Regions from separate parts of the Alteromonas australica genome, predicted to be linked through region 1. Evidence: predicted binding sites of a transcription regulator. Region 1 holds the regulator's gene; each other region holds the start of a gene.

Region 1 (7,998 bases):
TAGGGAAAAAGAGCACATTGACGGAAATTAAAGAGCACCAAAAATGCCATTTCGCCAATCCTGTGTCGTACATTTTGCCAGTCCATTTCGGCAGCCAGTAATACACCGCCGCCATGATGGAAAACACAGCTCCCGTCACAAGAACATAGTGGAAATGCGCTACCACGAAATAGGTGTCGTGATACTGGAAATCCACAGGCGTAATAGCCAGCATTAGCCCAGACAAACCACCGATAGTGAACAACACGATAAACGCAATGGCGAACATCATCGGTATTTCGAAGGTAAGTGACCCACGCCACATAGTGGCCACCCAGTTGAATACTTTAACGCCGGTGGGCACCGATATAAGCATAGTGGCGAACATGAAAAACATTTCCATGTAGACTGGCATACCCGTGGTAAACATATGGTGAGCCCAAACCACAAACGACAGTAGCGCAATGGAGGCTGTCGCGTAGACCATAGAGGCATAACCAAAGAGTTTCTTGCGAGAAAACGTCGGTACTATCTGCGAAATAATGCCAAATGCAGGCAAAATCATAATGTAAACTTCTGGGTGACCAAAGAACCAGAAAATGTGCTGGAACATAACGGGGTCGCCACCGCCGGCTGCATCGAAGAAACTTGTACCGAAAAACTTATCCGTTAGTACCATGGTAACAGCGCCTGCCAGGACTGGCATCACAGCAATCAACAGAAAGGCGGTGATAAGCCAAGTCCATACAAACAAAGGCATTTTCATCCAAGTCATGCCCGGCGCGCGCATATTGAATATAGTAACAATCACGTTAATCGCACCCATAATGGAGGAGATACCCATGATGTGTACCGAAAACACAAACAAGCCCGTTGAATCGTTGCTGTAAGTGGTAGAAAGTGGTGCGTAAAACGTCCATCCAAACGCAGGACCACCGCCTTCCATAAATAGTGAACTTAACAGAATTAAGAAGGCACCCGGAAGTATCCAAAAACTCCAGTTATTCATGCGTGGTAACGCCATATCTGGAGCACCAATCATCATAGGTATTAGCCAGTTTGCCAAACCGGTAAATGCCGGCATGACAGCCCCAAATACCATGATGAGGCCATGAACTGTTGTCATTTGATTAAAGAAGTTCGGTTCTACAATTTGTAGTCCAGGCTGAAATAACTCAGCGCGGATCACCATGGCCATGGCCCCGCCGACTAAAAACATAATAAAAGCGAACCACAGGTATAAGGTACCTATGTCTTTATGGTTGGTGGTAAATAACCACCTCGTTATTCCTTTAGGGATGTGATCATGGTGATCATCGTGTGTGTCAGTCGCCGCAGAACCCGGCGCGATAATATCGGTAGCTTTACTCATCATGCGCTCCTAGTTTCCGTTGGCCACGTCGTTAACATCTTTAGCTTGCACCATATCCCCAGTATTGTTCCCCCATGCATTCCTCTCATAGGTCACCACCGCAGCAATATCTTTTAAGCTCAACATTTTTCCGAACGCCTGCATGGCAGTACCGGCTTTTCCATGCAGCACGATATTGATATGTCCTTCTTGATCTTCCAGAGCCATCTTACTGCCCTTGAGGGCGGGGAATACGCCAGGTAAGCCTTCACCATTAGGCATATGACAAGCGGCACATGTGGCGTTATATACCCGCTCTCCCTCTCGCATAAGCTCATCCATAGACATGTTCATAGACAACAAGCGTTGCTCTTCTTCTTTTGCTCGAATTGCCATGGCCTCTTGTTCGGCCATCCAGGCATCGAACTCTTCGGGGGGCTTAGCAATAACCACTACCGGCATGTAGCCATGGTCTTTTCCACACAGTTCCGCACACTGACCACGGTATATGCCTGGTTCATTCACTTTTGCCCAAGATTCGTTAATAAACCCTGGGTTAGCATCTTTTTTAACGGCAAAATCAGGCACCCACCAAGAGTGAATGACATCGTCGGAGGTAATTAAGAAACGGACTTTTTTCCCTGTAGGGATAACAAGAGGGCGGTCCACCTCAAGTAAGTAGTTTTTACCTTTATCAAACTTGTTTTCTATTTGTTCCCGCTGGGTCGCCAGCAGAGAATAAAACTCCACATCTCTGTCTTGGTATTTGTAGTGCCACTTCCATTGAGAGCCTGTAACGACGACTGTCAAATCGGCCTCGCTGGTATCTTCCATAGCAATCAGGGTTTTGGCGGCGGGAACCGCCATGAAGATAAGAATGAGAAAAGGCACTATGGTCCAAGCAATTTCCACTTTGACATTCTCATGAAAGTTGGCTGGCTTGGCACCGCGAGATTTACGGTGTAGGTACATAGAGGCAAACATAACACCAAACACTACCACCGCAATTGCCACACAGATGAAAAACATCAACATGTGTAAGTCGTAAACCTGGCCGCTAATGTCTGTGGCGCCGTAACGCAAATTAAGAGAGGAGTTTTCACTCATCTCGCTGTCGGCAAATATAGCAGTAGAAAACAGTATACTGGGTATACTTGCCCCCAGCGCGACCAGTCGGGTTATGTGTCGTTTCACTCAGCACCTCCGTAATGGCAGAATTTTTGACGCAACATGTGCGTGCGTTACCCCTGCCTCGTGGTTTTTTGTAAACGAACTCTACCTTTCACTACTTTCCAATCACACAATGATTGTAAAATTAAGTTAGAGCCATTGTTATTATTTTGTTAATCACAGTATAAGAATTGCGCAATAAAACCGCTACGTCTAGTCTTTTCTCAGAAAAAACCATTAAATTGCTCATTTGTTAATCAGCATGATAGGTAAAAACCCGCTGTGCGGGCGAGGTGGAAAGGCGTTTAAGGCAACGTTAAAAGGCTGTTTGAAACGGCTATTTAGAACAAGTTGTTTTTCAAGAAAGGCAAACTTAAACTCAGCAATCAGACACTAACAGCATTTATGTGGATGTTTTCAAACATAAACCGAAGACATTCAGGCGGAAGGTATAGAAAATGAAAATAGGCACATTTCCCATGCTTTTCTTTTTCTGTGTGTACGCGTACTCAAAGTACAAAGCGGTGTTTGATTAGGGTGTTATCCACCAATCGCAATGAGATAGGTAACAAAAAAGCGACCTAAAGGTCGCTTTTTCATCAAACAGGATGAATCTTACATCCAGTCAGCATTTCTAATTACGCCAACGGCAATACCTTCAATAGAGAAAGGTTCAGAGGCAAGATCGACTTTTATGGGTGAAAACTCTTCGTTTTCAGCATGCAAAAGCACTTCACGACCGCGTTTTTCAAGACGCTTTACCGTAACATCTTCATCCACTCTGGCGACCACAACCTGGCCATTGTGCACGTCGGTGGTTTTGTGCACGGCAAGTAAATCACCGTCCAAAATACCGATATCCTTCATACTCATGCCATTAACACGCAGTAAAAAGTCGGCCTGAGGCTGAAATAACGCAGGGTCTACTTTGTAATGAGACTCAATGTGCTCTTGCGCAAGAATAGGCTCACCCGCAGCAACACGACCAATAAGGGGAAGCCCTGCTTCTTCTATCGATTCTTCTTCAAGAGGAATATTTAATTTTATTCCTCGAGACGTACCAGGAAGAATTTCGATGACCCCTTTACGAGCAAGGGCTTTCAAATGTTCTTCAGCTGCATTCGCTGAACGAAACCCCAACTGACGTGCAATTTCTGCACGGGTTGGCGGCATGCCAGTTTCTTGCATGGTAGTTTTTATAAGCTCAAGAACTTCCGTTTGTCTAGCTGTGAGTGGGCGCATAAAAGACCTGTCTGTCTATACAGTTCCTGTAAGTATATACACCTACATATAAATGGCAAGCAGCAAAACAAATTAGTGGCATGATCAAAAAAGGCAACCTCGTCACTGAGGTTGCCTTGTTGAAGGGGCTAACCGATGATTAAAAGCTGTACTGTAAACTAATACGTGCGTTTAACGGTTCACCCGTTGAGATGTTGTTATCGTTATGTGCTGATGGGAAGTAATCCTCATCAAACAGGTTTTCTACGTTAAGCTGGAACTTCAAGTCCTCGCTGTAGTTGTAATACACAGCCGCATCAACCCGAGTGAAATCAGGCAGAGTAACACTGTTACTTAACGAGGCGTATTGCTCAGATTGATAAATTACCCCTAAGGCAACCCGCCACTGTGTGTTCACTTGATACTGATTCCAAACGGTAAGCATATGCTCGGGTAGCTGCGCAAGATCTCGGTTTGCAAGTTCACCGTCACTAATACGACCCATTTCTTGCCCATCTAGATTGCTATACCCTGCATTGATAGTCCATTTTTCACTAAGCGAACCCACCACCTGAATTTCGTATCCCGAGGTTTCAGTACCGGTCAGTATTGACGCTTCTGGATTGTTAGGATCCTGAGCTGTGCCGTTTTCTCGTTCCACTTCAAACGCAGCAGCGGTCACGCTTAAACTGTCTGATACATTCCACTTCACACCAATTTCTTTGTTTTCAAATTCTTCAGCGTCTAAGGCTTGAGAAGTAAGCGAAAGGGTTAAGAATTGATCTCCCGAGCGTGGCAGAAACGATTTGCTATAGCTTGCGTACAAAGACACTGATTCGGCTGGCTTATAAATCACACCGGCTCGAGGAGATACCTGAGAGTCTGAGCTCGTTAATAATCCATTGTTACCATCGTCCGCGCCATTATTCACTTCGATGGTATCCACTACATCTATGTCAAAGTTGTCATAGCGTAGGCCAGCAACCACGATCCAGTGCTCACTGAGCTTGATTTCATCTTGCAAAAATACTGAGGTAAAAGTGACATCTGAGGATCTGTCGCGAACCGCATCGGTTAACGTCATCTCTGGAATCACTAGTGGATCAGAAAACCCAAAGGTTACCTGATCATCTTGGCTATCAGCGAAAAACGCATCTCGACGATCGTTAGCAGTTTCTTGATTACCATATTCCACACCGGTTAACACCGTATGCTCTATGTTACCTGAGGTGATTTGACCAATTAAGTTCACTTGCACTAGCGCATTTTCACGCGCAGTGGTGTCGCGATAACCATCGAGAGTGACGGTACCCGCTTGATCGTCAAAATTAACCGGATAAAGATTTTGGTACGCTTTGTCATAATCGGCAAATTGCAAAGAGCCGTTAAGATTCCAGTTTTGAGAAAGACTGTGATCAACGCGAACCCTTGCTATATGTGCTTCAAGCGTCGTGTTGTTAAAGTCAGGATCACCAAAATATGTGTTGTCGTAACCTTCTAACGGCGCACCATTAAGTGACGGAACGCCCCGGTCCACCAATCGGTCATCATTAACGTATTCATAAGACGCGACTACACGAGTATCTTCGCTCACATGCCATGTGTAAGTAGGGTTAAACGCGTAACGCTCGCCGTCTTTGAAGTCGCGATGGTTATCAATGGCATCGAACACGCCGTTAAATCGAAACGCATTTTTTTCGTCGATCACCTTGTTGGTATCAACGCTAATTGACCCTGCAGAAAACGTATCAATCCCTGCTGACAAGGTGGTGAAGTTTTCTTGGGTGTCGGCCACCTTAGTCACACGGTTAACCACACCACCGCCGCCGCCACGGCCAAACAATAACGCATTGGCACCGCGTAATATTTCTACACGCTCTAAGTTATAAAGTGGGCGAAAATACTGAACATCATCACGTAAGCCGTCCACAAAAAAATCTGCTGTCGTATTTTGACCTCGAATCGTGACTTGGTCCCGATGATCTTCGCCTAACCCAATGCTCACGCCAGGTGTGTACTGCATTACATCTGAAATACTAAATAACGCTTGCTGCGCAATTTGCTCAGCGCTTACGACAGATACTGATTGAGGTACATTTATCAGTAAGGTTGGCGTTTTTACTGCGGTAGCCACCTGCTGACCAAAGAACGCGCCTCTTACGGTAATACGTTCTACGCTTTCTTCTTTACTGTCGGTTTCGTCAGCCAGTGCCACGTTGCCATATAAGGCCAATAACACAGCGGCAGAAATTGCTTTGGTGCTAAGTTTCAAGAATGTCTCCCCAATGCTCAGATGAACATAAACGTTTTTATTAAAGTGTTGATGACGCGAATGATAATAGTTGTTAATAACAATTAAAAGTACATTTAGCAAAAGTTAAACTAATTTATATATTGATGCCATCTCACACGTCTGGGCGATACCGTGGCATACGTACGCCAAGGCCATTTTTCATGCTATATTTGCGCAATGATAAGAATACCCTCAACAATCTATGCTACGTTTTCATAGTTACTCTGATGCACATGCCCCGTATTTCGACGCCATAAATCGACAATGGATAACCGAAATGTTTGTGCTAGAAGCCATAGACGAGCAGGTAATCAGCAACCCTGCTACCTATGTTATTGCGCCGGGCGGGCATATTTGGTTCGCAGAACATCCTGACCTTGGCATAGTAGGCACCTGTGCATTGATGAAAAAAAGTCCAGGGGTCTTCGAACTTACTAAGATGGGCGTGGTCGGTACTGCTAGAGGATTAAAAGTCGGTGAGGCGCTGTTACAGCATGTATTGAGTCAGGCTCCTTCAATTGCTTACAACACCCTTTTTCTTCTCACCAACAGAAAGTGTGAGGCGGCTATCCACTTGTACGAAAAACTAGGGTTTAGACACTGCCCAGATATTATGCAACGCTTTGGCGCAGCGTATGAGCGATGTGATGTAGCCATGCGTTATACAACGCCCAAAACAGCCTAATATTCGTGACGAAAATAACCGTCTATACTGAGCCTTGTATCGCCGTCGCCTAGGTTGGGAATGCGTGTATTTCCTTAAGGTGTGATACACTTTCTCCGTTTTAATTTCATAGGATCACTTAATTCATGTCGTGGATGCGAAAAGTCCTTTTATCGGTATTTCATTATCCTGTTAAATTGTTAGTAAAAGCGCACAGTATTCCCGTCAATGTGGAGACCGAGCTTGGCATAGATAAGGGCAAGCCCATTGTTTACTTGTTGCCAACTAACTCAGTAACTGACCAGTTGGCGTTAAAGATGTCTACACAAGCACTCGGACTGCCCGTGCCCACAGACACATTAACGCTGGCGGGCCGCGAATATCCTTCTACGTTATTTTTGCGTAAAACGCCGCCTATCTTTAGAAGCGCAGCAAAGGACACGGGGATTGAAGATGTCTTTACCGACTTATTCCACCTTCATCGTGACCATGAAAACCTCGACCTTCAGGTGGTTCCCGTTTTTGTATCTTGGGGCAGAGCTCCGGGCAAGGGTAAACCAGGCCTCAGCGATTTAATTGCCGATAATGCCGCAGCAAGTTGGCTACGAAAACTATTCATCGTGTTGTTTTTAGGCCGCGATAATTTTATTAGTTACTCAAAGGCTGTATCTGCCCGTGCCATGTCTAATCAGCACGGTAGTGATCAACGAATAGCCCACAAACTTGTCAGGGTAGCGAGTACTCACTTTCAAAGAAAACGTCAAAGCATGACTGGGCCTACGTTGCTTGAGCGTCAAGAGTTAAACAATAGCGTTTTAGGGTCTGATGCGGTGCGTCGCGCCATGGCAGAAGAGTCTCGCAGCAAAAAAATCAGCCATGAACAAGCCAAAGAGCGCGCACAATCTTATGTGACAGAAATCGCCGCTGATTATCGAGAGGGGCTAATTCGCTTCGGCGACCGCTTACTTACGCGCATTTGGAACAAAATTTACAATGGTATTAGTGTTGGTCACGCTGAGCGCATACGCGAACTCGCCGCCAATGGCCACGAAATTGTCTATGTTCCCTGTCACCGAAGCCACATGGACTACCTGCTACTCACCTACGTTATTTACCACGAAGGCATGGTAACACCGCATATCGCCGCGGGGATCAACCTTAACTTCTGGCCAGTAGGTAAGATTTTTCGACGAGGTGGCGCCTTCTTTTTGCGTAGGAGCTTTGCCGGCAATAAGTTGTATACCGCCGTGTTCAGAGAATATTTAGAATTGCTATTTAACAAAGGCTATTCGGTAAAATATTACCCTGAGGGCGGTCGTA
Region 2 (7,998 bases), 280 kb from region 1:
AAAAAGCGGCTGAAGTATCGCAACTCCAACAACAATACCACCAAGCGCTTGACAGAATAAGCGCGCTAGAGACTGAAAATCAGTCGCTACATCAACAAAATAACGAGCTGCAGCAGTCACAGTCAACCCAATACGCGCCTGGGATCACCAAGGGCTTGCTTGATTCATTGCAGCAAGTGGGGGGGATCAGAGAAACGGTATTCGCTGCATTTGAACACATAGATGCAGAAAATACAGCCACCGCAGATATTGGCCAGTTATTTAGTGACTCTTCCGGTGTATTGGAAAAAATCATCAAAGACATGGGGGGCCTGAGCTCTCAAATGAGCAGCATGAGCGAGCGCATTTCAGGGTTATCCACCACAGCTGATAACATCAACAAGTTTGTTTCTACGATTACCAGTATCTCTGATCAAACTAACCTGCTAGCACTGAATGCGGCGATAGAAGCTGCCCGTGCAGGTGATGCGGGTAGAGGCTTTAGTGTAGTCGCAGATGAAGTTAGGGCGTTGGCCACCGAAACCAACAAATCAGCGACGGAGGTGTCTGAGTTGGTTAACGGTATCATTCAATCCACAGCGAAAGCGGTGTCTGGGGTTAATGAGCTACGAGGCAACAATGAAGCCCTTGAAGTTGGCATCAATACGCTAAACAACAGCTACGAAGTGATGGTCAACCATTGCGATAGCATGCGAAGCACCATAAGCACAGGCGCACTCAGTGCATTTATTCAAACCGTTAAATTAGATCACGTAGTGTGGAAATCTGAGGTTTATGCGGTACTGTGTGGCTATAGTAGCAAACAAGCCAGTGATTTTGCTGACCATACACAATGTCGTTTAGGTCAATGGTATAGCGACAATCGGAATGCTCAATTGGCCCAACTTTCAGCGTTTAGAGAGCTTGAAGCCCCTCACGCTGCGGTTCACCAACATGGCGTGGCGGCACTGCAAGCCAATATGAAAAATGACCCTCATACTGTAGAAAGCAAAGTGCTGGAAATGGAAAAAGCAAGTGAACGCGTCATGATGGTATTGGATAAACTCACTCAGTAATCTTGGGCTATACTTACCCATAAGGGAAAGCACTAGCCTTAAGTCAGGAGAAAGAGATTTTGGAGCATTCATCACAACAAGGTGAAGCCAAAGAAGTCGCCGAACTTAAGGCTAAGGTGAGCTCACTTGAACGCCAATTAAAGCGTCAAAAACACGCCCGAAAAAATGCGGAGTGGTTTTTAGAAAGCTACTCCAACGACGCCTATCTTGCTAACCAAGCTTTACGTAAAGCGCTTCACGATAGTAAAAAGCGTGAACGAGAACTTCTCTATTTAAATCGCTCTGCTTCTCAACTAACGCAATCCGACAGCGGATCGGGCTTCATTTTTTCCGCCCTCAAGTCGGCGGTGGAATTCACCGATGCCTATTGCGGTATAGTGCTCATCACCTCGCCAGGAAAAGAACCTGAAATAGCGGACAATAAGGTGTGGACCCACGACGAAGGGTGGATAGATGCCCCTGATATGGTGAGTACTATCTTGGAAGCGCTGCCTCTTTCTTACTGTGACGACTATTCTCACTGGTGTGTTAGTGCAATCGATAACCCAAGGATTGAGCAAGAGGTGAGGTTACTCCACTTTATGCAAAAGCTAGGCAAGGATGAAAACGCTTGGTTAGCATTGGTGACTAAAGACGACCATTTAGATGAAGAAATGCTGCATATCTTAGACACCACGAAACATTACCTGCAATTTGGCTTGGGTTATCAAAGCACCAAGCACGAGGTTAGGCATCAAAAAGCCGCGCTTTCATCCATGCAAGAAAACCAAGCACATTTACAAGAGAAGCTGGTTTCTGCCGATAAAATGGCCATGCTCGGACAACTAGCAGCGGGTATTGCTCATGAAATTAATAACCCCATAGGGTATGTGAGAAGTAATACTTCAGTGGCGAAAGATATCTTTAAAGATTATCAAAGTGCCCTTGGCGATATTCAAGGTTTGTGTGAGCAAGCAGGGGGTGACATCCTAGCGCGTTTTCGTGAGTTTGAAGATAGATACTCTCTAAACGAAAGTGCTGAAGCTATTGCCGAAATGTTCGAAGAGTCATCCGAAGGCATTGAACGTATTGTCGAAATAGTTAAAGCGCTTCGTAGTTTTTCATACCCGAGCGCAGGCAAGCGTAGTGCCGTAAGCCTAGTGGAAGCTGTGAATTCCGCGGTAAAACTGACAGCCAACTTACATAAGTACAAAAACAGCGTTAACTTTATTGCGCCTTCTCATGATGTGCAAGTACTAGGAAATGCTGGGCAAATTCAACAGGTATTGGTGAATTTACTTACCAATGCTATTTACGCTACACCTGAAGGGAAAAGCATTTTTATTCGCTTAGACGAGACAGATACGTTGGCCATACTCAGCGTTGAAGATCAGGGGCACGGCATGTCAAAAGATGTGATAAGTAAAATGTTTACCCCATTCTTTACCACGAAACCGCCGGGGGATGGCACGGGATTAGGGATGTCTATTTCGTTAACCATTATTGAAGAGCACGAAGGCGAAATTGAAGTGGTGAGCCAAGAAAATCAAGGGACAACCGTATCGGTTTCGCTTAAACGTGCCTAATTCACCTCGGTACGTATTTGATAGAGAGTGACTTTTTAAAGATGCTACTTTAGTATACAAATTTGTGAATTGTGTTCTAGGCTTATTGTTATGCCTGACAATAACGAACAATTTGTATCACGCTGTGATAACGCTTGATGGAGATAGCGTAAACTATGAGAAGTAATCAGCCCGTCACTCAACGCGAGAACGTATTCCCTCCCCACTACCGTCTTATATCCGCTACCGACCGCCAAGGTGTTATTCAGCACTGCAACGATGAGTTTGTGGAAGTGAGTGGCTATTCCCGCGAAGAGCTTGTGGGTCAACATCATAACCTTATTCGACACCCTGATATGCCAGCATCCGTTTTTAAAGAGATGTGGGCGACCCTTCAGGCGGGAAAAAGCTGGATGGGGCTGGTTAAAAACCGGTGCAAAAATGGCGATCATTACTGGGTGTCGGCGTTTGTGACGCCTGTGTATGAAAATGGCAATATTGTGGGCTACGAATCTGTCAGGATCGCAGCCCAAGACCACGAAAAAGAAAGAGCGCTAGGAATTTACCACCGCTTACAGGAGAATAAATCGCCGGTCAGTATGATGAGTAAAGCCGCTTCTTTACTCGCTTCCGTCTATCCAATATGGCTCATTGGTATCTTACTTGCGATAGGGGCGGGGGTTGCATACGGCGCGTTCGCAGGCTTGTTAGCCCTGATGGCTTCCCTTGTTATGCTCTCATGGCAAAGTAGCGTTAGCCGCGCGCAATGGAAGGGGCTTTTAGCGTTAAGTCCCGCTAGCTACAGCAACGATATTGTGGCGCAAACCTATTATCAGGATGTGAACTATATTGCTCAAGCTAAGCTAGTACTTGCCTGTGAGCTAGCCAGAACTCGTACGGCGCTAACGCGAATTAAAGATGCTTCATTTGGGCTAGAGACAATCGCATCCACCACACATTGCCAAGCAGAAACAACCAGTGCCGCCGTAGTACAACAAAATCAGGCGACACAGCAAATTGCATCTGCCGTTACCCAAATGAGCCAAGCCATCCAAGATGTGGCTCAACGTGTGGAGGCCAATGCTGCAAGTGCGCAAACTGCAGCAGACAATGTTAAAACCGGTAATGACAAAGCTGAGCAATCCATGCAGGCTATTTTGCAGTTACGTCAAGCCGTAGAATCTATTTCTCATACAGTAACAGAACTAGCCCAATCCACCTCTGATATTGGCGAAGCTGCCAGTATTATTTCCACGATTGCCGATCAAACCAATTTGTTAGCCCTTAACGCAGCAATAGAAGCCGCTAGAGCAGGTGAACAGGGAAGGGGCTTTGCTGTGGTGGCCGATGAAGTGAGAACATTAGCCTCAAAAACACGAGAGTCCACGGATAAAATACACAACATTATTCAAGAATTAGAAGCGCGTACCGAACGCGCTGTAAAAGTGTCAACGGAAGGGCTAAGTTCAGCAGAACACGGCACCGAAATTGTTGAAGAGACTCGAGGGGCGCTTAAAGAAATTAACAATGCAGTTTCTGGTATAGCCTCTGCCACTGTTGAAATGTCGTCAGCCGTTGAACAGCAAAGTACCGTGGCCGACCATATTAATCAGCAGCTTGTAGAAGTGGCTGACGGTGCGCAAGACACCCAACAAGCCTCTGAAGCGTCACTCAAAGCCAGTAACGACCTTAAAACAACAGTAGAACAAGTGCATTCGCTTATTCTCCGTTTTAGCACTGACAAGCGCTAGACTCATCTGTGGATAGTTGCCCGCGCGAAACGTAATTCATTCACTACGTAGCGCAGGCAAATCGTTTGAAAAGCACTTTGCTAACGGTAGGTCACCTCGCCGTGGTTAACCGTTAGCCTTTAGCTTTACCACTTCGGCGCTTTCGTCTTCTAAGACGCTCTGTGCCGTTGCACCTTTAAATATCTTAGCCACTTTATCTTTGCTTTTTGCCAACATAATAGAAAGCTCTTCAGCAAGGCTATCGTCTAAGTTAATGCCTTTCGCTTGAATGTATTCTGCTAGCTGGTCGGCAGCGTCAAGCATTTTATCGTATTGATCGGCTTCTTTTTTATCGGTAGTTACCAATTTTTCTACCCCTTTGTGTGTAACAACATACTGTGTGGTAATGGCCATGGTAGGTCCCCTGTTTTTTAAAAGACACAAAAACTGTACAGTATTTTACTGTATAAATAAACAGTTAATTTTGAGGTTTATACACGTATTTGGTCGCCTAGCGAATATCAGCGCCCACCACCGCGCTTGCATAACTTTTGATGCGGGGAACTGGCAAAGTCTGTTATTCTGGGAAAAGCTTCGCCATTTCGGTAGATTTCGCGAAACACCGATGTGTTTAAGTGATGCTGACCCACTACTTTGTCCACGCATAGGAAAAAGACAAGCGACAGAAATTCGGTAGGAAAGGAGATGTAATGCAACAGGCCATTCAACAAGATATTGCTGCCATCCAAGCTATTGAAGCGGTACCGCATATCATGAATATTCTGTCAGAAGCCACAGGGTTACGCTTTATATGCGTCGCCAGAGTCACCGAAGATAATTGGACCATGTGTTCGGTACTCGACAAGGTAGACTTTAATTTAAAGCCTGGTGATGAGCTTGAAATCCAAACCACGTTTTGCAGCCAAGTTCGCCAGTCTGCGAAGGCCATTGTAATAGAAGAAGCCTCTAAAGACAGCCAATATAAAACCAGCCCCATTCCTGTCATGTATGGATTTGAGAGCTATTTTTCTTACCCAATATACAAAACCGACGGCTCATTTTTTGGCACCTTGTGTGGGTTAGATCCCACCCCTACCGCATTAAAAACAGCAAAAATTGATAATCAAATAGCGTCATTTGCTGAGCTCATCTCTCGCCAACTTGAGGTAAACGATCAGCTTAGTTCTGCCAAATCCGCTTTATTCGATGAGCAGTCTGCGGCGAAATTGCGAGAGCAATACATTGCTATCCTAGGCCATGATATTCGTACGCCTTTATCATCGTTAAAAATGGGCGTGGACTTTCTCTCTGAAACACTTTCCGATGGCACTACCCAAAAGGTACTGAAGCGCATGGATAACAGTGTGAATAAAATGAAGCGCCTTATTAATGATGTGATGGATTTCACCCATGGTAAAATGGGCAAAGGCATTACCCTAAATGTACGCTCGTCTGAGACGCTTCAAGAAGTGTTATTGCACGGTGTAAATGAATTGGCTACGCTACACCCCGAATGCCATATTAATACCAATATTCAGGTTTCTGGGCCTCATTATTGCGACCCAGAACGCATAGGCCAATTGCTTTCGAACCTGCTGATTAATGCTATTGTCCATGGCGACCATGCCCACCCTATCGATGTTTATGCCGGTAAGGTGAATGGCGTGTTCACCCTTAGCGTAGCTAACAGCGGTACCCCTATACCAGAAGACACTAAAGCGAAGCTTTTCCAACCTTTTTGGCGGAATAAAAATGCCAAACACTCGGGCGGGCTAGGATTAGGGCTTTTCATCGCCTCTCAAATAGCCGAAGCTCATCAAGGAAAACTGTCAGTGGTGTCAAACGAACAGGCAACGGTGTTTACTTTCTCTGCTAACTTACGTCGCTAAATACGCATTAAGCGGTTTTAGTCGGTGATTAATGCTTGTGCAATTAATTGCCTGCGCGTATAATGCGCGCCCTTACAGCCAACCCAATTCGTTCCTTGTCTCCATACAGTCGGCTGTACTGTCGAGGCTACAACCGTAAGGAGCTATAATGCGTCATTACGAAATCGTATTTATGGTTCACCCTGATCAGAGTGAACAAGTACCTGGTATGATCGAGCGTTATACTACAATTCTTAAGCAAGACGGTGGTCAGATTCATCGTTTAGAAGATTGGGGCCGTCGTCAACTGGCTTACCCAATTGAAAAGCTGCACAAAGCCCACTACGTACTAATCAATGCTGAAGCCACTGCAGAAGCTGTTGACGAACTGGAAAATGCTTTCCGTTTCAACGACGTTATCCTACGTAACATGGTAATGCGCACTAAGAACGCTGTAACTGAGCCTTCTCCAATGATGAAAGAAGAGCCTCGTCGTGAGCGTCGTGACGATTCTGCACCTCGCCAAGAGCGCGCAGAAAAGAAAACTGAAACCACTGAAGACAACGCTTAAGGAGATCACTCATGGCTCGTTTTTTCAGACGTCGTAAGTTCTGCCGTTTTACTGCAGAAGGTGTGACTGAGATAGATTACAAAGATATCGCTACTCTTAAGAACTACATCACAGAGAGCGGTAAAATTGTCCCTAGCCGTATTACTGGTACAAGCGCAAAATATCAGCGTCAGCTGTCTTCTGCGATTAAGCGCGCACGTTTTCTTGCGTTGCTTCCGTACACTGATTCACACAAGTAATTTGGCGAACTTAAGGGGTAGCTAAGATGAATATCATCCTACTAGATAAAATCGCCAACCTTGGCGGTCTGGGCGACCAAGTGACTGTTAAGTCTGGTTATGCTCGTAACTTCCTTTTCCCACAGGGTAAAGCGGTTCCTGCAACAAAAGACAACGTTGAAAAGTTTGAAGCACGTCGTGCTGAACTAGAAGCGAAAATTGCTGAGCAGCTAGCTGCTGCAAATGCACGCGCTGATAAAATCAACGAGTTGGCTGAAGTAACCATCGCCGCGCCTGCTGGTGATGAAGGTAAACTGTTTGGTTCTGTTGGTACTCGCGACATCGCTGATGCAATCACTGCAGCTGGCGTTGAAGTAGAAAAAGCAGAAGTTAAACTACCTACTGGTACTCTTCGTGAGACTGGTGAGTATGACATCGACCTACAACTTCACTCTGACGTAATCACTTCTATCAAAGTGATCATCATTGCTGAAGCGTAAGCGTTGACGTATATGAAAAAGCCGCTCTTTTGAGCGGCTTTTTTGTGTCTATGGGCTTATTTCAGCGCTATTTTTTTGCAATTTTCTCACATTTTTCGCGCCATTCGTCATCAAGCACAGTCAGTTGAGCAAGCGTGTTCGCGAGAACCTTGTCAGCTTTGGTGTGTACGCATTGCATCAAGGTGTTGACGTTCACGCTGTTTTCCTCACGATGAAGTAACGTGACTTCGTCCCCTACGTGAATCTTCCCTGTTTTAATCACTCGGTAATACCAACCCGTTATGCCTCGCTCACCGACAAACCGGTCTAGGTTCGGTATTTCAAAGCGCTGGGATATTTTGTTACATGGCGCCCTTGGCGCGCTTATTTGCAACTCTACCTCGCCGAATTTCCAGATATCACCAATATATACAGTAGCATCATCCATGCCGTCTACACTGATGTTTTCACCAATACTTCCGGCAACGAATTTACCGTCGGGAAAGTGCTTTTGCAAAGTAAGGTAATTAATG
Region 3 (7,998 bases), 1.7 Mb from region 1:
TGCCTTTGTTAGTGCCTAAAGGTTTATAAAAATCTAAAACCTAAGCTATTTTATTGCAAGCGCGAAGGCATGCTACATTGACAACTATGACCAATCAACTGCATTTTAGTTCGATGATGCGCTTTTAAGTAGCTCTTTTGCGTTCGCTAAGGCTGATTTGGTGACTTTGTCACCAGCCAATAGGCGAGCCAGTTCGTCTATCCTGTCTTGCTTTGTAAGGGCTAGCATTTGAGTTTCTGTACTTTCACCATCGGTTAACTTGGTGACGAAAAGCTGATTGTGCGCTTGTGCTGCAACTTGAGGTAAATGTGTCACACACATGACCTGGTGAGCCTTTCCTAAGCGTCTTAATAAACCACCTACAATAGACGCCGTGGGGCCGCTAATACCGGTATCCACTTCATCGAAAATCATCGTCGGCGTCGCATGGTTATCACTTGCTATAACCTGAATTGCCAAACCAATGCGTGACAGTTCGCCTCCTGAGACCACTTTTTCTAATTTGTCTGTTTCCTGGCCAGGGTTGGTAGACACGTTAAATTGCACAGTATCGAGGCCATAACTCACCGGTTTTTTCAGTTCATCGTATTCAACGCCGATATTCACTTTTGCATGGGGCATATTCATTTGTTGAATTTGTGCTTCAATTGCACTGGCTAACTTCGATGCAGCTATAGACCGGCTTTCTGAGAGCTTTTTGGTGGCCAGGAGATAAGCGCTGTGGCTTTGCTCAACCTCTAATTCCAGCGTACCTAGCAAAGTCTCTTGTTCACCCAGCGCAGTAAACTCACTGACTAGGGATTGGTGATGAGAAAACAACGCCTCAGGCATGACAGCGTGTTTACGCGCAAGCTCCATGGCTTTTGCGTACCTAGCTTCAACCTGCTGAAGGCGTAAGGGATCAATTTCCAATTGATCGCAATAACTTCTTAATTCACTGGCGGCTTCTTCAATTTGAATTGAAGCATCGTTTAACATGGATATGATAGGCGTTAAGGTTGCATCGTGCGCTTCTAATTCGCCTAACCTTTCAATACTATTTTGAATGACTGAAAGGGCATTCCCTTCGTCACTTTCATACAAGTTGTACACACTGGTTTGAGCTTGTTCGAGTAAACTTTGGCCGTTGCTTAATCGCTTATGCTCTATTTCAAGCTCTTCAAACTCTCCTTGCTCTAAGGCAAATTCATCCAGCTCTTTGACTTGGTAAGTTAATAACTGCAGGCGATCCTCCCTTTGCTGTGCCTGCGCTTTAAGCGTTGTCAGGGTGTTTTGCTTTTGTTTCCACTGAGAAAATGTACTTTTTACTTCACTAAGCAAGGAGGAGTGCGACGCAAAACTATCCACTAATTGACGTTGATAATCTTCCTTAAGCAGCTGTAAATGGGTATTTTGGCCGTGAATAGCCAACAAAGATTGACCCAAGCCTTTAAGCTGTTGAAGCGAGGCAGGCACCCCGTTGATAAAGGCTTTAGAGCGCCCTTCTTTTGAAATAATACGTCGAATAAAGCAGCTGTTTTCATCTTCGTCAGAAGTGAGTTCATGCTCGTTAAGGAAATGTTTTGCTTTATGGTTATCGGTTAGCGAAAAATGGGCAATAATTTCTGCTTTTGCTGCCCCTTTGCGCACCGCATTAGCGTCGGCTCTTTCACCCAGACATAAGCTTAAGGCATCAATAGCAATTGATTTACCTGCACCGGTTTCACCTGTGATGGCGGTTAAGCCATTCTCTAGTTGTACAGATAACTGTTTGACAACGGCAAAATTTGAAATAGAAAGATGCGCTAACATAACCACACTCGCAAACGTTGAACATGATGATATATACAGTACGTGTAAATATATACAGTATTTCGCCAATGTAAAGTAAAAAGCGTTAGGCTGTGATAGCAAGTTAAAGCGATTATTTAATGAGCGCTTTTAAGATCAATGAGTTAGTTAATTGCTATGTAATAACAATAGAGAAAAAATTTTGCACAAAGGGGGAGTGATTGACGTTTCACTGCGGCTCTCTTTTCATTATTTCCATTTGAATAAGCAGCCCGCCTCGTGTCACAACACTTGCGCCATTAAGCACCAGTAATGGCCAAGCTATACTTATCGGCATTGTTAGTGCAAAGGCCAGCGTTGTCAGGTCTTTAATTAATATACTGCGAAATAGATGGCTAGATAAAGTTCCTACAGTATTAGCTCGCCGTAACGTTAACCATTGATGCAGGGTACCTTGAACAAGAATCGCTGTAACAACAAGCATCAAGCCATTTGCGCCAAGTTGTGCAATACCTTCATAGGGTCGAAAAAGCATAGAAACTAAGCCTAGCGTTAATGCGCATAGGGCAGTTATAAATACCCATTTTACAGTGCGGTTATGCCTGTCTTGCCATATTCTAAAAAGAATAAGCAAAATTAAGATTAAGGCGCCGAGTCGGGTCCATACCAAGTAGTGATTAAAGGGGCTAATCGCGATGCCGAATATAAAGTTAGCGTAAAATGCGAAAAAACTAGAGGCAAATTGGTTAGTCGATAGGCTCGCCGTTGCCTTTCCTATTTCTCTTTTTTTTCGTTCTATCACTAGCCATTGATGCGCAAGCCCATACCAAGTTAGTAAAAATGCACAGGCACTTAGCGTTCCAAGAAGGTGATATAACATACAGTGAGAATCATCTAACTAAAATGTAGAAAGGTGGGGGAATGATGACGGAAAATAAAGATAATTGCTATCTTAAGCGGTGAAGAATAGTGCGGTTTAGCACCGTTTGTCTCCGCTAAATATTCGTGATTGGAATACGTAATAGAAAGCGGAAACCATAGGTTTCCGCTTCCAAACGACGTTGCTTTTTCGTCTTTTGATTATTGACTCAATTCGCCGCTGCCAGACTCAATGTGCGCGCGAACAAACCACTGAAATTGCTCTAAATCAGCCAGTTGACCCGTCACCATATCTTCAGAAACGGGGTCAATGTCGCCAAGACGCTCAATGGCAGTTCTATGATCACCATTAACGCCCTCATAAACTTTATCCAGCGCTTTTAAGTGATCGAGTACTAATCCCTTGCCTAGACTGTAATCTTCCCAACTTCGACCTTCTACGATAGCCTTAGGTGTGCCCTTAGGCACCCCGCCTAGGGTGGCTATGCGCTCTGCAATGGTATCTGTCATTCCTCTAACAGCGTCTACTTGAGGGTCTAGCATTTCGTGGACGCCGATAAAATTAGGGCCCACTACATTCCAGTGAATGTGTTTTAAGGTAAGTTGAAGATCAAGCAGCGCCACTAGGCGCTTCTCAAGAACCTCGATAGTTTTTGATGCGGTTTCGTTGTCCATACCTGGGGCAGTAAATTTAATTTCACTGTTACTCATAACATCTCCTATATATCGATTATTGTTCCACACAAAACCGCTATTTCGTCCAGCGTCGCGATCTATTATTTCGCGAGCAGGCCTGTGCTAATGAAAGCGACCTTGCCGACGACAGACGCAGGTAACGTTCACAATTTTGTGTGTAAGAATCTTACTTAGCAGGGTGCAACCCATATGCCGACTAACTTAAAAAAAGGGTAAGTTACCGATATGAAAGGGAAATTGGTGATGTATAAAAAAATCTTTAGATTTCAATGTGATAGATTTTGAGAAAAAGGTACGGAGTTTTGTAATGGGGCGTGTAATAAATGCAGAGTCACCCGTCTGGAACTTAGGCGGGAGACTCAGTGTGCTTTAATAAAGTTTACTTCCCCATCCCAGTTTTTTACGTAGAACGTTGAAATAGCTGTAACCCTTTGGATGGACTAAGTGCAATTTGTCTGCGCCCTTATTAATGCGAATTTCGTCGCCGGGGAGAACGGGCAGTACAATATGGCTGTCGCAACTTACCTGAAGGGAGTCACTATTCACTTTCGACACTTTCATTGAAACTTGGCTATCAGCGTCTACCACAATGGGGCGACTGCTAAGCGTATGCGGAAACATAGGAACTAAGGTTAGCGCGTCGAGCTTTGGCATAATGATAGGGCCGCCAGCCGACAATGAATAGGCGGTTGAACCCGTGGGCGTGGCAACAATGAGGCCGTCGCTTCGTTGACTAAACACAAATTGATCATCAATGTAAATTTCAAATTCCATCATGTGCGCAACTTTGCCATGATGCAGCACCACTTCATTCACTGCCGCGTTATTACTTTTCAGCTTTTCATGGCGATAAACGCCGACTTCTAAAAGAAACCGTTCTTCAACCACGCATTGTCCGGCAAAGATTAAGTCGAGTTGCTGACTTATTTCATCTGGATGTATATCGGTCAAAAAGCCAAGATTGCCACGATTTACACCTACAACATGTATGTCGAAGCGGGCTAATACGCGGGCAGCACCTAGCATGCTGCCATCGCCGCCCACCACCACGGCTAAGTCGGCCTCTTTGCCAATCGTGACGAGGTTACAGCTTTGTAGGTTATCTGTGTCTAGCTCTTTAGCTATACTTTCTTCCACCAGCAATTTACAGCCTTTTTCAAGTAGATAATCGGCGAGTATATTTAGGCTATCGTGGGTAGCCGCGTGTTGAGGTTTTCCAATTAGAGCAACGGTTTGATAGGGCATACAGTGCTAATGTCCTTCATTTCCAATGGATTGGACATTAGCACAGGTGTTTAACAAAAGAAACGCATTACCGCGCCGTCCAGCCCCCATCCAGTGCTATTGCTTGCGCAGTAATATTACGCGCACTGTCTGACATTAAAAATAAAGCGGTATCAGCCAATTCATCAATTTCAACAAATTGTTTTTTGGGCATAGGTTCTAACATGATTTTATTAATCACGTCGTCTTCTGTTAGGTTATTTTCTTTTGCCTGCGCCGCGATTTGTTGCTCCACCAATGGGGTTTTTACGTAGGCAGGGCAGAGGGTGTTAATGGTGATGTTGCTGTTTCCGGTTTCGAGCGCGAGGGTTTTCGCGAAGCCGAGCAGCCCGTGTTTGGCCGACACATAGGCAGACTTATAGGGTGACGCCACAAGAGAGTGAATAGAGCCAATATTGATTATGCGGCCAAAGTTGTTTTCACGCATGGCGGGTAAAAATGTTTGAGTCAATAAGGCGGGGCCCACCAGCATAATATTGATAAGTTGCTGCCATTTATGGGCTGGAAAGTCTTCTAATTTAGCAACGTGTTGAATGCCTGCATTGTTAATAAGCACATCGACATGCAGCTCGCCTAATTTATCGGGTAAGGCGGAAACGCGTTGGGCGTCGCATACATCTACCGCAACGGCACGTATGTTGGCGCTACAGTCAACACCTTGTTGCTCACACTCGTTAATTAGCCGCGATACCGCCTCTTGTGCTGCGTGCTCGTTAATATCGGCGATAACAACATAATGGCCGTTCAACACCATGGACTTCGCGATGCCATAGCCAATACCGCTAGCGCCACCGGTGACGAAAACTGTGCGTTTATTCATTTGGGGTCTCCTTCATTTGGGCGCCTTCTGCCTCAAAATGACGTGCGCTTCCCCCTTCGTGATTTAGCGACTTCAGCATCTGGGTTACCGCTTTAATTTGTTCGCCATCACGGTTAGCGTAATCTGATGAGGTGTAGCCCCACCAGTCCCAACATCCTTGGGGGTTTAGCGGCATAAATAACGACTTTTTCGTCTGCGGGTACAATACAACAATGTTATTATCATCCGCCCAAGTATTGATTCCCGTTTGAGTCACATAGGCATTGCCCACCGCATCGGCGTATTGGTTGCAGCCATGAAAACTAATATGTGCTCGACAAGGCTCCCCACTAGCACAATTTTCCGGCACATAAACGAAAGCCTCTTTGGCTAATGTGCTGGCGTGTCCTCCAGAAGACGCGTGTTGATCAATGGTGTAAAGTGCGCCCGAAAGCTGATCGTCTGGCGAATTGAGATCGCCCACCAAATGAGAAAGCATCGCGCCCGCAGCGTCATAATTGCACTTTCCAATATAAGGTGCCTTTGATGTTTGGCAATCGCCTCCGTTTTTTTGCGTAGGGAATAGGTGCGCGGTAGGCTTATCATTCACGTATTTTATGTTGTTTTCGTCTACCCACGCTTGGTATTGTTCGTAGAGGCGATCACTCACTTTGCGAATAACGCGAGTGTCTTTGGTTCCATGGTAGAGCCAAACTTTCGCGGCATGAAGGTTTTCTAGTGGCGCAATTTTTCCCTGTTCTTCGTACGTTTTAGCGTGTTTATTTAGCGCAACGATATCAATGGGCGACGCTAGTTTGTCAACACACTTCGCCAGCGCTTGGGTAATATCACCTTGAGCACAATAATAGGGGCCTGCTGCCAGTACGCCCACGCCAGTCACCCAATCACTGTGGGCCAGGTGAAACTGTGTCGCCATATACCCGCCAGAAGAAAGTCCTGACACAGTGACGTTTGTCATATCAAGAGAAAGTGGAGGCGGCACCGTGTTGTCTTGTGCCACACTTGAAGGTGTCATCGTCCACAATGCAATAAGAGAAGTTAAAAGTGGTGCGTTTACTTTCATGACTATTCCTTTCTTTATTCGCTTTCTAAGAAAGCACGTATGCGTTCGGCTTGAGCATGAATACCGGTCACGCCCTCTAAATGGCCTAAATCCCCGTGTAACTCATCAATAAACGTATCTTTATTCATGTCTTTTAACGCGCTGTATGCGGATGTTGATAAATAGGGCATCAATAAAAGATCTGATGAAGACGGAATGAAGAGGGTTTTTGCCGTGATTTGTTCCATACCTGAAGTCAGGGTCTCCCGATGGCCCGCCACAAACAATTGGCAGGCTCTTACTAAATACAAAAGGTGATTGGCATCCATCTTTGCACTACGAGCGCGCGCGCGGGATGCCAGCCAAGAAACAATAGAGTGCGATTGGTTAATGTTTTCAAGAGGCGCTCTTTCGGTATTGTGAAACCCGAGTTGAGCACCTTGAGCATTGAAAAATTCAGGGGTTAAGGCATTTTGTGTAATCAGCATAAGCGACGCGGTTAAACCATCAGTGGGGCCGTTATCCCTCGTGTAATCCCCCTTGTTCCACTTGCTATCCAGTTTTATGGGAGTAGCCCAGTGAGCGAGATTTGCGGTTGTCCAAGCGTCGCTTTCTCCAGCGCCAATGACAGAAATCATTCGTGGTACCCAATCGGGGTAAGCGCTAGCCCAATCAATGGCCTGCATCGACCCCATCGATGGGCCAATAACAGCGTGAAGCTTTTTAATACCTAAACTTTCTAGCAATGCCTTTTGAACATTAACAAAATCGCGAATAGTCACGACGGGAAAGCTCAATCCATAGACTTTGCCCGTGCGAGGGTTTATCGATGCTGGCCCCGTGGTTATTACATTGTCATCGTAGGCGTTTAAGTTAACGAGTGAATCAACACTGACAACAAAATACTTTTTGGTATCAATGGCCTTATGAGGACCAATGATGCTGTCCCAATAACCGGCAGAGGCATCGCTTGGCGTGTATTTTCCCGCAGCATGTGATGACCCTGAAAAGTAATGGGTTATTAATATAACATTATCTTTGTTCTCATTAAGGTTGCCATACGCCTCCCATCCAACGTTTATTTCGTCAATAACCTTGCCACCGAAGGTGGAGAAGTTAGCCATAGTGAACACGTGCTTTTTAACGAGAAGTGGGGCGGTGTTTTGGGTGTTACCTAACTGCTTAGCGAAAAGGCTGGGTGGCATTGCTATTAGCATAAAAAGGCAAACGCATTGGGTGAAAAACGACCAAGCTAACCTCTTGTTATGGGGGCTCGGTGTGCAATCTGTGCGTTGTTTAATCGACATAGCTATACCTCCTTAAAGTATGCTGAATAATACAATGGCCATACCCAGCCCAATGAGCGGCACCACCACGGTCAGTGCCCCTACCGCCCAGTAGGCGGCTTGATGGGTTTCATGACAAATGGCGCGAATGGTGGTTACCACATAGCCATTGTGGGGAAGAGAATCCAGTGCGCCCGATGATATTGAGACAATGCGATGCA
Region 4 (7,998 bases), 580 kb from region 1:
ATCATTATTTGTTCGCTCAATTTTTGTTGAGAACATGGCGTTGTCACTTTTCTTGGGTATGTGTACCTTCCTAGCGGTATCTAAGAAAGTAAAGACTGCTATGGGTCTTGGTGTTGCCGTTATCGTGGTATTGGGTATTTCTGTACCGGTTAACCAAGTTATTTATGTCAACATTCTTGCTCCAGGCGCATTAGCATGGGCAGGTTTCCCTGAAGCTGACCTTAGCTTCCTTAACTTCCTAACGTTTATCGGTGTTATCGCGGCATTGGTACAGATCCTAGAGATGAGCTTAGATAAGTTCTTCCCTGCGTTATATAACGCACTAGGTATCTTCCTTCCGCTTATTACCGTTAACTGTGCGATTTTTGGTGGTGTAGCATTCGCGGTTCAGCGTGAATACAACTTTACCGAAAGCATTGTTTACGGCATAGGTAGTGGTATGGGCTGGGCACTAGCCATTGTGTTGCTAGCGGCAGTACGTGAAAAGCTGAAGTATGCTGATATGCCTGATGGCGTTCGTGGTCTGGGTTCTGTATTCATGATCGCTGGCCTTATGGCGCTCGGCTTCCAGTCATTCACTGGTATTCAGCTGTAATAGAGCTCGGGAGCATATAAATGAATAACGTAGAAATATTTCTTGGCGTCGGCATGTTCATTGCCATTGTATTGGCGCTAGTATTTATCATCATGTTTGCCAAGTCTAAGTTGGTACCAAGTGGTGATGTAACCATCACTATTAACGGTGACCCAGACAAGGCAATTAAAACTGCACCGGGCGGTAAGCTTCTTGGTGCACTGGCTGACGCAGGTTACTTCGTATCATCTGCATGTGGTGGCGGTGGCTCATGTGGCCAGTGTCGTGTCGACGTACACTCAGGTGGTGGTGAAATTCTACCTACTGAACTCGACCACATCACGAAAGGTGAAGCGCGCGAAGGTTGCCGTCTTTCATGTCAGGTTGCGATTAAGCAAGACATGGAAATCGAACTTGAAGAGTCGGTATTTGGTGTTAAGAAATGGGATTGTGAAGTTATCTCTAACGATAACAAAGCGACTTTCATCAAAGAGCTTAAGCTTAAAATTCCTAACGGTGAAAGCGTACCTTTCCGTGCCGGTGGTTACATTCAAATTGAAGCGCCAGCGCACCACGTTAAGTACAAAGACTTCGAAATTCCAGAAGAGTATCGTGGCGATTGGGAGCGTTTCGGCTTCTTCGACATCGAGTCTAAAGTAGACGAAGAAACCATTCGTGCTTACTCAATGGCAAACTACCCAGAAGAAGAAGGCATTATTATGTTGAACGTGCGTATTGCTACGCCGCCACCTAATAACCTAAGCCTACCTGCTGGTAAAATGTCATCGTACATTTGGAGCCTGAAAGAAGGTGACAAAGCGACGATCTCTGGTCCATTCGGTGAATTCTTCGCGAAAGAAACTGAAAATGAAATGGTCTTCGTAGGTGGTGGTGCAGGTATGGCCCCAATGCGTTCACACATTTTCGATCAGCTTCGTCGCTTAAAGTCTAACCGTAAGATGAGCTTCTGGTACGGTGCACGTTCACTTCGTGAAATGTTCTATACAGAAGATTTCGACGAGTTAGCAGCAGAAAACGATAACTTTGAGTGGCATGTAGCCCTGTCAGATCCTCAACCGGAGGACAACTGGGAAGGCTACACAGGGTTCATTCACCAAGTACTTCTAGAGAACTACTTGAAAGATCACCCTGCACCAGAAGACTGTGAGTTCTACATGTGTGGACCACCTATGATGAACGCGGCCGTTATCAACATGCTGAAAGATTTGGGTGTTGAAGACGAAAACATCATGCTAGATGACTTCGGTGGTTAATCTACCAAGCTAAAACAGTTATTAAGCATATTAAAAGGGGCGCAAGCCCCTTTTTTGTTGAAGTAAAATGTCCAGCTTAGATAATAGACATATAACTTTGTGCAAAGAGAAGTAAGGATAATAACGTGATCCGTTTTGCAATTAGAATTTTTCTCGCCTTTTTTGCAATAGGTATTTTATTCCTAGCAAGTTGCAGTGAAAAAGGTCAGCCTGTGGTGCACCTACAAGGGCAAACCATGGGAACCACCTACAATGTCAAATATCTTGTAGATGAAGCGCCTGTGGAGGGGTTACAGGCTGAAATTGATGCCCGTCTTGTTGAAGTAAATAAGATGATGTCTACTTACGACCCAACATCGGAATTATCGCGTTTTAATCAGTATCGTTATACCGATAATTTTGAGGTATCACCGGACACCCTATTTGTTATTAATGAAGCGCTGCGCTTGGCGAATTTAAGTGGCGGTGTACTTGATGTTACTGTAGGGCCATTGGTGAACGTGTGGGGTTTTGGCCCAACCAAACGACCAGAGAAAGTACCAAGCCAAGGGGAAATCGACGAAATTAGAGATTACGTGGGTTATCAGAAACTTTCTACTACACCAACGGGTCTTAAGAAGAGCCACCCCATGTTATATGTGGATTTGTCTACCATTGCTAAAGGTTTTGGCGTTGACGAAGTGGCAGAGATACTGGAAAAACGTGGCATTGAAAATTACTTGGTAGAAATAGGTGGTGAAATGCGCGTGAAAGGAGAACGTGGCGACGGCAGCGAGTGGCTTATTGCTATTGAAAAGCCGGTCACTACTGAACGCGCGGTGCAAAAAGTGGTGTCTATTGGTGAAAATGCGGTGGCTACATCAGGAGACTATCGTAACTACTACGAAGAAGATGGCGTACGTTATTCACATTTAATTGACCCTACTACGGGAAAACCCATCTCTCACAACTTGGTGTCGGTAACCGTTGTTCATCCTTCTTCAATGACGTCAGATGGTTTGGCTACCGCATTTAATGTGATGGGGTGGGAAGAGGCGATTGCGGTTGCCGAGCAAGAACAACTTGCGGTATTCCTAATTCGTCGTACCGAAGACGGATTTGAAGAGTATGCATCACCAGAATTTGATAAACTGGTTACAGTTCATAATTAGGGGGTAGCGATGTCTACATTTATTCTTGCCTTTGGTTTCTTTTTAGTGATGGTATTAGCCATGGCTGTGGGCTACCTAGTTCAAAGAAAATCTATTTCTGGTAGTTGTGGTGGCCTAGGTGCGCTAGGGATTGAAAAAGCCTGCGACTGTCCAGAACCGTGTGACCGCAAAAAGTCGCGTATGGAAAAAGAAGAAGCCCGCCAGAAAAAGCTAAACGAGTGGAAGCAAAACCAAATTTTGTAATGCTTCGCCTTTCGTTGGCTTAAGATCTAAAAGCGCTGTTTGATACTCATCGACAGCGCTTTTTGTTGGTGAGTATATCTATAAGTTCTTTAATGTTGAGGCTTATTGAAGCTGCCGAATAATGTCCATTGATTGATGAAGGACCCTACTAATTCTCATACCATGTTTGAACTTTCTAAAAACGATAACGTGCTTATTTACTTGGTTGAAATGTGATTGTTCGAGCCATTTGATAAATTCTGTATGTAAGTTACTTACAATATAGCTCAATCGTTTTACACTCTCAATTATGCCTTAATTTAATTGAGCGCTAATTAGCGTTTAATTTGCATTATTTGTACTTTTCATAAAGACGTTAATTATGTGTGTGAGCGTTTAATTCTATCTAGAGTCCACAAGGAGATAGTGTAATTCAACGTTATTAGTAATATACTGTCTTTTTGTACAGTTTTACGTTTAAAGCTAAAGAATGAAGGCGGACAATGCGAAAAATTATCCACGTCGACATGGATTGTTTTTACGCCGCAGTTGAAATGCGCGACAACCCTGCCTTGCGTGATATTCCCATTGCCATTGGTGGCAGTGCCGACCGTCGTGGGGTTATCTCTACCTGTAATTATCCCGCCCGCAAATTTGGTGTACGTTCGGCCATGGCTACCGCGTATGCGTTAAAGTTGTGCCCCAATCTTACTTTAGTGAAAGGGCGCATGGAGGTGTATGCCGCTGAGTCGCAAAAAATACGTAAGATTTTTGCTGACTATACTGACCTTATTGAGCCCTTATCATTAGACGAAGCTTACCTAGATGTTACCAACAGTGAGTTTTGTGGGGGCAGTGCTACGTTAATTGCCGAAGAGATACGCGCGCGTATTCAAAACGAATTAGGTCTTACTGCTTCCGCCGGCGTGGCCCCCTGCAAGTTTGTGGCAAAAGTGGCCAGTGACGAAAACAAACCCGACGGCATCTGCGTGATCACGCCAGATAAGCTAGACACATACGTACGAGAAATGCCCCTCAAAAAAATTCCGGGCGTGGGCAAAGTCACCATGCAAAAGCTGCAGCGCATGGGGTTGAATACTTGCAATGACGTTAGGCAATACCCTTTCGAGCGCATTCAAAAAGAGCTTGGAAAATTCGGTAGCGTGTTGTGGGAACGTGCTCACGGCATAGACGAGCGTGAACTGTCGGTATCACGTGAGCGCAAGTCTATCGGCGTGGAGCGCACGTTAAATGAAGACATACATACCTTCGAGCAGTGCATCGACTTCTTGCCCCACTTGTTTGAAAAGCTTCAAGAGCGAATGGATAATCACAAAAAGCGAACGGGCAAACCGGTACGCATTCGCACGCAGGGCGTGAAGCTTAAGTTCAATGACTTCCAGCTAACCACGGTTGAACATCGTTATGGGGCGTTGGATGAAAATTATTTCCATACCCTAATGGAAGAGGCCTTTGAGCGCGCAAAAGGCCGAGGCATTCGTTTGGTAGGCTTGCACATAGGGCTAGCAGTCAACCAAAGCACCCAGCAGCTTATTTTGCCTTTCGAAGACGTTTAATTAGGCTGTGTTACACGTATACTTGTTATTTTTAAAGCGCTTCCTTTCAAGGGATAATATGAATACCAAACAACTTAAAACCCCCGGTCGTTACAAGCACTACAAAGGCAGCTTGTATGACGTGTATGAAGTGGCTACCCATTCAGAAGATGAAACTAAGCTGGTTGTGTATCGACCTTGTTATGGGGAAAAGGCGTTATGGGTTCGCCCTCTAGAAATGTTCTTTGATACAGTAGAACAAGACGGTATTGCCCAACTTCGCTTTGAATATGTGGGCGCAATACCTGATGATGAAAAAATGATCTAATAGTGAAATTAACCCATAGTGAAACTGGTCTTGATTCAAACAAGCCCTACACAAGGAAATAATAATGAACACTGTCCCACGTTCTAAAAACATGGTCATGGCTGCGTTGTTCGCCATTGTCCCATTTGCATTCTCAGCCGTTAACACAGCAGTAGCGCAAGACCAATTTGCTGATGTAGAAGTGAAAGCCACAGCGATTAAAGGCTCGGTGCACATGTTAACGGGAATGGGCGGCAACATTGGAGTATCGGCAGGCGACGATGGTATATTGATTATTGATGATCAGTTTGCGCCACTGGCAGAAAAAATTGCCGCGCAACTAGGCCAGTTGGGAAATAATGCGCCTAAGTATGTGATCAATACCCATTATCATGGCGATCATACTGGCTCCAATGCGTTTTTTCACAGCCACAAAGGCGCCACTATTTTAGCGCACGAGAATGTGCGAATTCGTTTGGCTAATGATGAAAAAGTGAAGCCCGAAGCTTTGCCTGCTATCACCTATGAAGACGGCATTAAAATACACTTTAATGGCGAAACCCTTCACGTTATGCACTTAGAAGTTGGGCATACCGACGGTGATAGCGTAGTGTGGTTTGAACAGCCTAATGTAATGCATACCGGTGATTTGTTTTTCAACGGCATGTTTCCTTACATCGACCAAGGTGCCGGCGGTAATGTAGAAGGCTACATGGAATCGGTAACGCAATTACTTAAAAAAATTGACGATGACACCGTTATTATCCCTGGCCACGGTAAACTTAGCTATAAAGCGGAATATAAGCGTTTTCTCGCAATGATAGACGAGACTTTCAACTATGTTAAAGCGCTAAAACAGGAAGGTAAAACCCTCGATGAAGTCAAAGCCCTAGGCCTTGAGGAAAAATGGGCAGATTGGAGCTGGAATTTTATTACCGAAGAGAAGTGGATAACTACACTCTATACCGATGCTTAAAAACAACGCTGCTTTTAATATTGAATAAATGGGCAGGGGAGTCTTCTTTACTGCCCTGCCATTTACTTAAAATGGCACTATCACTGGGTCTTTGGGCACCAGATTAAAGTGCACCGATTCTAAGTGCCGAATCTGCCAGATGTCTACTAAGCGGTTTCCCGTATTTTAAGCTCAAAGGGTAAAACTTGGCTCGCTTGTTCAACGTCTTCGCCTTCAATTAGCGCTATCAATGATTCGGTTGCCATTTCCGCCATTTCACGGCGTGGGACTGAAACTGTTGTTAGGGCAGGGTAAATTGAACGTGAAAAACTCAGGTTGTTGAAACCGCAGATATCGATATCCTTGCCGGGCTTGATACCTCGCCTATTGCATTCCATTACCGCGCCGGCAGCAAGCTCATCACTCACAAAAAATAGCGCATCAGTATCGGGCCATTTATGTAACGTTTCTGCGAGCAGCTCTGCGCCAGCTTGAAATGAGGCATCAGCTCTAGAGGAGAGATATCGCTCGGCAGATAGCCCTGCACTGTTAAGCGCGGATTCCCACCCCTGTTTTCGCAATATTGCTCGCCAATCTAAAAACAATGAGCAAAAAGCAATATTGCGGCGCCCTTTGTCGATGAGATGTTGGGTCATGGATTGTGCTGCTAATGCGTTATTAACCCCATAGTTAATATCAAAAGGCTCGCTAGAAATATCCATTATTTCGGCGACAGGTGTCCCTGTGGCTAACAGCATTTTTCGCGTTTCTGCAGTATGACGCGTCGATGTAAGAATGAAGCCACTCACGTTCTGCTGAATATAAGACTCGACAGTGCGCTCTTCCCCAAGCTCGGTATAGGTCGAATCACCAATCATAAGTGCATAATTTGATTTATCGGCAACGGCCTTCACGCCTAACATCACATCGTTAAACACATTGTTGCCAAAAGACGGAAGCAATAACGCAATGGTTCTATTATTGTCGGAGCAGAGCGATTGAGCGGCGCGGTTCGGAATATAGTTTAGCTCTCGAGCAGCCTTTTTAATCTTATTGGCGAGTGATTTTGAGACGCCACTGGCGTTATTAAGCGCACGGGAAACAGTAGTTTTGTGGACCCCAAGGTGATTGGCTACGTCTGATATCTTCGTGCGTGACTTTTTTACCTTATTCATTCTTTAATCTTTTAACGTTCTGCTAGTTTCGATAACCCGCGCGGGCAGGAGTGTTAATGTCGCGGGTCTTACATCGATACCAAAGGGCGAATAAAGTCTTCCGCTTGTTTAGATACACACTCGAGCGACTGCGTCACATCAATAATGAATGCGTTTTCTTTAGAAGGAAGCTCTAAGGCTGCAAACTGACTCTCGAGCATAGCATCACCGTTAAAAAAATGCTCCCGTTGTTTTAATCGCTCACTTAGCACGGACTGTGAAGCATGAAGATAAATAAAGTGGCAGTGGGAAGCGATGTCTTTAGTCAGCACGTCACGATAGGCTGAGCGAAGCGCTGAACAGCTTATAACCACGTTCCGGTCGGCGAGAATGTGTTGCTTGGCAATCATGTTCAACGTAACTAACCATTCCCATCTGTCGGCATCTTGCAGTGGTATACCGGAAGACATTTTTTCTACGTTGGCCTCGCTGTGGTAACGATCTCCTTCCTCGAAAGGCATGTCAAAACGTTCGGCTAAATGCTGGCTCAGTGTCGATTTTCCCGTCCCTGAAACTCCCGAAACGAAAAATACATGGCGGTGGGTCATAAATTTATTTCTCACATTACAGTTCAGGAGTAGATCAGGAGTGAGTCATTTTGTCTCCATTTTATTGATGAATATTAGTTTGGAAACCGGTTGCGTTCAAGGGGTGATTATAATAATGTTACTAAAAAGTTTTCTTGAGTTAATAACTATTTAACATCGACGGGGCTTATCAACTTAGCTCTTAAAGATAGTGAGCA

The links. The regulator LexA, encoded in region 1, represses DNA repair genes until DNA is damaged. The targets are predictions, from matches to a motif close to TACTGTATNNNNATACAGTA.
Region 2: the regulator LexA is predicted to act here: its motif matches at 4,790-4,809, upstream of EP13_RS17225 (YebG family protein).
Region 3: the regulator LexA is predicted to act here: its motif matches at 1,832-1,851, upstream of recN (DNA repair protein RecN).
Region 4: the regulator LexA is predicted to act here: its motif matches at 3,673-3,692, upstream of dinB (DNA polymerase IV).

Annotation. Positions count from the first base shown of each region.
Region 1 is NZ_CP008849.1:4,224,189-4,232,186, forward strand. Features, by position in the region: gene ctaD (cytochrome c oxidase subunit I) at 1-1,351, opposite strand, end outside; gene coxB (cytochrome c oxidase subunit II) at 1,361-2,437, opposite strand; gene lexA (transcriptional repressor LexA) at 3,116-3,742, opposite strand; gene EP13_RS18445 (TonB-dependent receptor) at 3,882-5,993, opposite strand; gene EP13_RS18450 (GNAT family N-acetyltransferase) at 6,217-6,699, shown strand; gene plsB (glycerol-3-phosphate 1-O-acyltransferase PlsB) at 6,825-7,998, shown strand, end outside.
Region 2 is NZ_CP008849.1:3,947,622-3,955,619, reverse strand. Features, by position in the region: gene EP13_RS17240 (methyl-accepting chemotaxis protein) at 1-1,055, shown strand, start outside; gene EP13_RS17235 (sensor histidine kinase) at 1,115-2,620, shown strand; gene EP13_RS17230 (methyl-accepting chemotaxis protein) at 2,776-4,350, shown strand; gene EP13_RS17225 (YebG family protein) at 4,456-4,743, opposite strand; gene EP13_RS17220 (GAF domain-containing sensor histidine kinase) at 5,040-6,218, shown strand; gene rpsF (30S ribosomal protein S6) at 6,367-6,768, shown strand; gene rpsR (30S ribosomal protein S18) at 6,780-7,007, shown strand; gene rplI (50S ribosomal protein L9) at 7,034-7,486, shown strand; gene EP13_RS17200 (MOSC domain-containing protein) at 7,554-7,998, opposite strand, start outside.
Region 3 is NZ_CP008849.1:1,609,888-1,617,885, forward strand. Features, by position in the region: gene recN (DNA repair protein RecN) at 106-1,791, opposite strand; gene EP13_RS07160 (hypothetical protein) at 2,000-2,650, opposite strand; gene dps (DNA starvation/stationary phase protection protein Dps) at 2,851-3,360, opposite strand; gene nadK (NAD(+) kinase) at 3,715-4,590, opposite strand; gene EP13_RS07175 (3-hydroxybutyrate dehydrogenase) at 4,658-5,449, opposite strand; gene EP13_RS07180 (extracellular catalytic domain type 2 short-chain-length polyhydroxyalkanoate depolymerase) at 5,442-6,512, opposite strand; gene EP13_RS07185 (E22 family MetX-like putative esterase) at 6,527-7,696, opposite strand; gene EP13_RS07190 (GntP family permease) at 7,811-7,998, opposite strand, start outside.
Region 4 is NZ_CP008849.1:3,643,039-3,651,036, reverse strand. Features, by position in the region: gene nqrE (NADH:ubiquinone reductase (Na(+)-transporting) subunit E) at 1-595, shown strand, start outside; gene nqrF (NADH:ubiquinone reductase (Na(+)-transporting) subunit F) at 616-1,848, shown strand; gene EP13_RS15910 (FAD:protein FMN transferase) at 1,974-2,999, shown strand; gene nqrM ((Na+)-NQR maturation NqrM) at 3,009-3,242, shown strand; gene dinB (DNA polymerase IV) at 3,725-4,798, shown strand; gene EP13_RS15895 (DUF1653 domain-containing protein) at 4,857-5,105, shown strand; gene EP13_RS15890 (MBL fold metallo-hydrolase) at 5,170-6,060, shown strand; gene EP13_RS15885 (LacI family DNA-binding transcriptional regulator) at 6,207-7,214, opposite strand; gene EP13_RS15880 (gluconokinase) at 7,283-7,801, opposite strand.